Regions from separate parts of the Yimella lutea genome, predicted to be linked through region 3. Evidence: riboswitches for the same ligand, from Rfam matches in the RefSeq annotation. Region 3 holds a riboswitch; each other region holds the start of a gene.
What was found. Region 3 has a riboswitch for thiamine pyrophosphate ahead of thiC (phosphomethylpyrimidine synthase ThiC). Riboswitches for the same ligand answer to the same signal wherever they lie in the genome.
Positions count from the first base shown of each region.

Region 1 (2,262 bases), 2.8 Mb from region 3:
GTACTCGACCTGCCGGAAGCAGGAGTCCGTCATGGCGGATGTCGTCGGCTTGCCGTCCTTGATCGTGTCGGCGGGAGAAGTGTTGTACGACAACACGATCGGACGCGTCCCCTTGCCGCCGCCGGCGGTGTAGTCGACGCCCCACGCGTCGCTCCAACCGCTGGTGACCTTCACGCCGTTCGCCTTGAGCTTCTTCCAGTAGTCCTGCCAACCGTCGTCGCCGTACTTCGCGACAGTGGCGAGCAGGAAGGCCATACCGGGCGAGGACGTCGCGGCACCGGGCGTGACGAAGAGGTCCTTGTACTCGGGCTTGGTGAGGTCGTCCAGGCTTTGCGGCTTCGCCTTCTTCTTCGCGGCGAACCAGGCGTCGTCGACGTTGACGCACACGTCACCGAAGTCGATCGGCGCGAGCGAATGCGCGGCTTCGCCGGGCAACGCGTACTTCGATGCGCTCTTCGGGAGCGCCTTCGGTTCGTTGGCGGCGAGCGCACCGGAGCCGACGACCCGGGAAGCGAAGGTGTTGTCGATGCCGAACACGACGTCGCCCGTCGGGTTGCCCTTGGCGAGCACGACCGAGTTGGCGAGCTTGCCCGCGTCCCCGGAGGCGAGCACCTGCAGTTGGTATCCCGTGGTCTTGGTGAACTCGGCCTGCACGTCCTTGGGGATCACGAACGACTCGTGAGTGACGAGCTTGACGGTCGTGACCTTGCCGGACGATGTCGCTGCGGGCTTGTCGTCGCCGGTGGTCGAGCAGCCGGCGATGGCCAGGGCGAGGGTGCCGCAGCACGCGGTGGTGAAGGTTCTCCGGAACAACTGATCCTCCTCGGATGCAAGGAGGGGCTCGACTTCCTACACCGGTACTAACCGGATCAGGTTCGAGGGTCTGCGGCCCGATCGCCGCACTCTCAGCGCACCGTGCGCTCCCCTGTCGTTTCCGTATCGGACGCTACACCGTCTCTCCGGCGTCTTGTCGGCGGCCGTTCCATGCGGCCGGGATCACAGCCCGAATCATCGGGCGCGCAAACGTGCGGGCCGGGCGAAACATGGCAGGCTCTGAACAGACAAATCGACCCGACCGGCCGGTGACGGCCGCTGACTTGGAGGAACTCATGGGCTCTGTGGTGTGGAAGATCGTCTCGGCTGCGGCCGGTGTGGCGGCAACTCAGATCGCCAACAAGGTCACCAACCAGGGTTGGCACGCAGTCACCGGACAGCCGGCGCCGGTCGGCAAGCACGACCCGAACTACTCCGCCAAGGAGACCGCGCTCTTCGTCCTGCTCGCCGCCGCCGTCGCGCAGGGTGTGCGCGCGCTGGGTGAGCGCAAGGCCGCCGACGTCTGGACCAAGACCGCCGGTCACCCGCCGCAGGTCGTCGTCAAGGAGCACCAGAAGGCGCTGGAGAAGGCAACGAAGAAGGCCGCCAAGAAGGCCTGACCATCAGCCTCACGTCCGGCCAACCGGGTCGCTTCTGGCCGCCCGGGCCGCGACGGGTGCCGCCGGCGCGGCCAGTCGTGATCCACGCAGCTTGACATGTGCCTCCCGCCGCGGAATCCCCCGCCCGCAGCGGGAGGCACAGCCATGTGCTCACGCCTGCCACGGAGTCCCGACCCCACGGGACTCGTCGAACACCAGCCAGGTGCGGGTGCCCAGGACGCCCGGGATGGCCTGGATGCGTTCGAGGACGAGCGTGCGCAGCGAGGCATTGTCGGGCGCGTGCACCTGGACGAGGACGTCGAAGTCCGAACCCATGAGCGAGATGGTGTCCAGATAGGGCAACGTCGCGAGTTCGTCGCTGACCCGGCGCCAGGTGTTCTGCTCGATGTTGATCGCCACGTACGCCGTGGTGGTCAGGCCGGCCGCCGCCGGATCGATGGCGATCGTGAAGCCGGTGATCACTCCTCGTTCGCGCAACCGCTCGATGCGCGCGTAGGCCCCGGCCCGACTCAGATGCAGCTTCTCGGCAAGCGCTCGCACGGACAGCCGGGAATCCTCGCGCAACGCCGCCAGGATGCGTCGATCCACCACGTCCAGGGCCGCTGCCGATCGTCCAGCCGTCGGTGCGGAGCGTGCATCACGACTGGACGAATTGATCTCATCTTCGGCATTCATGCGCCGATCATCCACTCCTTTGCGCCGAACTTGAGCCAGTAGGCCCGGATAGCGACGATAGTGTGATGCAGACCACAGTCCATGATCCGGCGATCGAGGACCTCCTGCCCTCCGCCCGACCGGTGCAGCTGATCGACCCGACTGGCGCCGAGGT
Region 1 covers NZ_VFMO01000001.1:73,451-75,712, forward strand. Annotated here, with positions in the region: gene FB459_RS00350 (thiamine ABC transporter substrate-binding protein) at 1-813, opposite strand, end outside; TPP riboswitch at 830-937, opposite strand; gene FB459_RS00355 (DUF4235 domain-containing protein) at 1,110-1,433, shown strand; gene FB459_RS00360 (Lrp/AsnC family transcriptional regulator) at 1,584-2,108, opposite strand; gene FB459_RS00365 (thiamine pyrophosphate-dependent dehydrogenase E1 component subunit alpha) at 2,174-2,262, shown strand, end outside.
Region 1: it holds a riboswitch for thiamine pyrophosphate, as region 3 does, so the genes downstream of both, FB459_RS00350 (thiamine ABC transporter substrate-binding protein) here and thiC (phosphomethylpyrimidine synthase ThiC) in region 3, are expected to answer to the same signal.

Region 2 (2,262 bases), 2.5 Mb from region 3:
GAGGACTTCCTTTCTTTGTGGAGTCTCTCTCGGAAGAGGAGAAGGAGAAGTATCGGCAGCGCGCCCGGATCGGTGGGTAGGGCTACTCGCAAACTCACGGATCAACGAGCGCAGCCCGGCGCTGGCTCCGGCTCCGGCTCCGGCTCCGGCTCCGGCTCCGATGAGCTGTAGCTGGAATGTGGCAAATGGGTCGCTCGAGCCCGGCGTAAAGGTAGGACGCTACTTGGCGAACTCGACGCTACGCCACTGCTGGTGAGGTCGTCGACCAACTGCTCACGGTCGACGAGCGAGTGAGCCGCTGCATCGACGCGACCAGCATCGTGTCGCCGCGTCGCAAATATCGCAGTGCAGTGGCGAGCCGTCCCGGCCTTCCCTGTTCTCGCCGGACACATGGCCGGTGAACAGTTCCCCGACCATTCCAATCGCGCTCAGTTGACGGTCGAGGTTCTGTGACGTCGACGAGATGCGGGCATATCCGAGGACCTGTCCAAGCACATCTAGACCCTAGACGGAAAGTGTCCGGAAAAGCTGATCGGATCCCATTCGGACGCGTCGTTCCGGGGTGCTGTGACTTCGTTGTCAGTTTTCGAAGTCCACTGCACGAGTGTCCGAAGTCGACTGCACATTTTAAGGTTGCGCAGCCGTTGTCTGGTGAGGCGCCATGGTGAGGGCTGCGGCGGCCAAGGAACGCCGTAGCGCAGCCGGGCACTGGTGACAGCACGCCCGGACGGTCCGAGGCGCGACCCTTTTGCGATCGCTGAAGCGAGGGCACGGTGCTGGGAACGGTGCGGATGTTAAGCTGGTGAATGACGCGGGGTGCCGTGCTGGTACGGCTGAGATCACACCCGTTGAACCTGATCTAGTTCGTACTAGCGAAGGGAACGTCGCCGATGTCGGCACCTTCTTCCGTCCCTACTGTCCCACTCGATGCTGCCGCTGTGGGCGAGGCCTTGGCTGCGATGCGCGGGCATGCCCCGCTGGTGCAGTGCCTGACCAACGTCGTCGTCGCTCAGTGGACAGCGAACGTCCTGCTCGCGGTCGGCGCCAGTCCGTCGATGGTGGACAACCCGGAGGAAGCCGGGCCGTTCGCCGCCGTCGCCGACGGGGTCCTGGTCAACCTCGGCACGCCCCAAGAGGCGACGGTGGCTGCGATGCACGGCGCGGTCAGTGCCGCCGCGGCGGCCGGCACCCCGTGGGTGCTCGACCCGGTCGGGGTGGGTGGGCTCGCCTGGCGCAGCCGGGTTGTCGTCGACCTGCTCGCCCACGCCTCCCCGGCACTCGTCCGTGGCAACCCCTCAGAGATTCTCGCTTTCGCCGGTGGGGGCAGCGGTGGGCGGGGTCCGGAGAGCGTCGACGCCGCCGAGGATGCCCTCGACGCCGGCCGGGCGCTGGCCCGGGAGCACGGCACCATCGTCGCGGTCTCCGGGGAGGTCGACCACCTCACCGACGGCACCCGGCTGGTGCGGGTGGCCAACGGCCATCGATGGTTGACCCAGGTCACTGGCGGTGGGTGCGCGCTGGGCGCGCTCATGGCTGCCTTCGCCGCCACCACCGACGACCCGCTCCTGGCCGCCACGGCCGCGACCGCGACGTACACCGTGGCCGCCGAGGTCGCGGCCGAGCGTGCCGCCGGGCCGGGGAGCTTCGCCGTTGCGCTGCTGGACTCTCTCGCCACCCTCAACCCGCAGGAGCTGACCGAGAAGGTGGTGCTCCGGTGACCCGCCGACCGGTGAACCTCAGCCTCTACCTGGTCACCGACACCGGTTTGTGCGGCCCACGGGGGGTGCCCGCGACCGTGCAGGCTGCGGTCGCGGGCGGAGTCACCGTGGTGCAGTTGCGTGACCCGGGCGCCACCGACGCCCACTTCGTCGCCCTCGGCGTGGCGGTCCGCGAGGTGCTGGCGGGGACCGGGGTGCCGCTGATTATCGATGACCGGGTCCACCTCGTTCAGGACATCGGCGCCGACGGCGTCCACGTCGGTCAGCGCGACATGCCGCCTGCTCAGGCCCGGCAGTTGCTCGGGCCGGACGCCATGGTCGGGCTGTCGGTCAGCACGATCGAGCAGGTTCGCACAGCACGCGGGCTCGGTGACGGCGTCTTGGACTACCTCGGCGTTGGACCGGTGTGGCCGACGGCGACCAAGCCTGACCACGGCACTCCGATCGGCCCGGGCGGGGTGGCTGCGGTGGCCGCCGCGAGCCCGTGGCCGGTCGTCGCCATCGGCGGCATCACCACGAAACGCACCGGCATGCTGCGCCACAG
Region 2 covers NZ_VFMO01000001.1:352,552-354,813, reverse strand. Annotated here, with positions in the region: TPP riboswitch at 803-899, shown strand; gene thiM (hydroxyethylthiazole kinase) at 891-1,718, shown strand; gene thiE (thiamine phosphate synthase) at 1,715-2,262, shown strand, end outside.
Region 2: it holds a riboswitch for thiamine pyrophosphate, as region 3 does, so the genes downstream of both, thiM (hydroxyethylthiazole kinase) here and thiC (phosphomethylpyrimidine synthase ThiC) in region 3, are expected to answer to the same signal.

Region 3 (2,262 bases):
GGTCACCACCATCGGTGGAAGTGGTGCACCGGCCCGTGACCGGCGCCGATCTCGAGCGAGTCGGCCGCGCGCAGCGCGTCGGTCAGCCAGCCCTTTGCGTCGGTCACAGTGGTGTGCCAGTCGGGCCGCTGCGGACGCAGGGCGACCAGTGCGGACGACAAGCTGCAGCCCGTGCCGTGCGTGTTGGACGTGGGGATGCGCGGGGCTGCGAACCGTTCGAAGCCGTGTGCGTCGACCCACAGGTCGACCGCGTCGCCGTCGAGGTGGCCCCCCTTGATGAGCACCGCGGGCGCACCGAGGTCGAGCAGGCTCCTGGCTTGATCGCGCATCCCCCGCTCGTCGGTCGCAACAGGGGTGGCGGTCAATGCGGCGGCCTCCGACAGGTTCGGTGTCACGACGCTGACAACGGACAGCAGGTCACGTAGGGCAGACGTCACCGACGCGTCACCGAAGCGGTCTCCGGAGGTTGCGACCAGCACCGGATCGAGCACGATCGGCACCCCGCGATCACGCATGTGCAGGAGCGTCGGGCGGATCACCTCAGCGACCCCCGCTGAGCCCAGAACACCGATCTTCACACCGTCGACACGCACGTCACTCGTCACTGAATCAAGCTGTGCCGCAACGAATTCCGAATCGATTGGTAACACCTTCTGCACACCGATCGTGTTCTGCGCAGTCAGTGCCGTGAGAACGCTCATGCCGTACGCACCGAGTGCGCCGAAGGTCTTCAGATCTGCCTGAATTCCCGCACCTCCACTCGGGTCACTGCCGGCGATCGAGACGACGGCTGGCGGACGGACCATGTGCGACACCGTAAGTGACATGGGTTACGGTGGCGACACCCACACGGGAGCCCTCGGCAGAGGGCTGAGATCGAGCTGACGCCGCTCGGACCGTCCGAACCTGCCCGGGTCATTCCGGCGAAGGAAGTGAGGAGATCTCGATGTCCGAGATTCATCCCAAGCACCGCCTCCACCACCTCGTCGACGGCGACATCTGCGTGCCCGTCACCGCGATCAGCCTCGACGAATCCCCCGACGGCACAACGAATCCCGATGTGCATGTCTACCGCACCGCGGGCCCCGGCAGCGATCCTGCCGTCGGCCTACCCGCCACTCGTTCCGGCTGGATCCAAAGCCGCGACGATGTCGAGACCTACGAGGGTCGCGAACGCACCCTGCAGGACGACGGACGCTCCGCCGTCCGTCGCGGCAAAGCTTCCGACGAATGGCGCGGTGAGCGACGAAATCCGTTGCGCGCCAAGCCTGGTCGCACCGTCACCCAGATGCACTACGCGCGTCAGGGCAAAGTGACGGCCGAGATGCGCTACGTCGCGCTGCGCGAGAACGTCGACGTCTCAGTCGTTCGCGAGGAGTTGGCGGCGGGTCGCGCGATCATCCCGTCCAACATCAATCATCCGGAGTCGGAGCCGATGATCATCGGCCGCCGGTTCCTCACCAAGGTGAACGCGAACATCGGCAACTCGGCGGTCACCTCCTCCATCGAGGAAGAGGTCTCCAAGCTCAGCGGGGCGACGCGCTGGGGCGCCGACACGGTCATGGACCTGTCGACCGGCGACGACATCCACACCACCCGCGAGTGGATCGTCCGCAACTCCCCCGTGCCGATCGGCACGGTGCCGATCTACCAGGCCCTGGAGAAGGTCGACGGGCGCGCCGAGGCCCTCACCTGGGAGATCTTCCGCGACACCGTGATCGAGCAGGCCGAACAGGGGGTCGACTACATGACGATCCACGCCGGGGTGCTCCTGCGGTACGTCCCGCTCACCGCCGAACGCGTGACCGGAATCGTCAGTCGTGGCGGGTCGATCATGGCCGGCTGGTGCCTGGCACACCACGAGGAGTCGTTCCTCTACACCCACTTCGACGAGCTGTGCGAGATCTTCGCCCAGTACGACATCGCATTCAGCCTCGGCGACGGACTGCGTCCCGGATCGGTCGCCGATGCGAACGACGAGGCCCAGTTTTCCGAACTGCGCACCCTGGCCGAACTCACCGAGCGCGCCTGGGAGTACGACGTGCAGGTGATGGTCGAGGGCCCGGGACACGTGCCCCTGCACCTCGTGCCGGAAAACGTTGAACTGCAACAGGACTGGTGCCACGGAGCGCCGTTCTACACGCTCGGTCCGCTGGTCACCGACATCGCGCCGGGGTACGACCACATCACCTCCGCGATCGGTGCCGCAGTCATCGCCCAGCACGGCACGGCGATGCTGTGCTACGTCACCCCCAAGGAGCA
Region 3 covers NZ_VFMO01000001.1:2,879,472-2,881,733, forward strand. Annotated here, with positions in the region: gene thiD (bifunctional hydroxymethylpyrimidine kinase/phosphomethylpyrimidine kinase) at 3-806, opposite strand; TPP riboswitch at 840-949, shown strand; gene thiC (phosphomethylpyrimidine synthase ThiC) at 947-2,262, shown strand, end outside.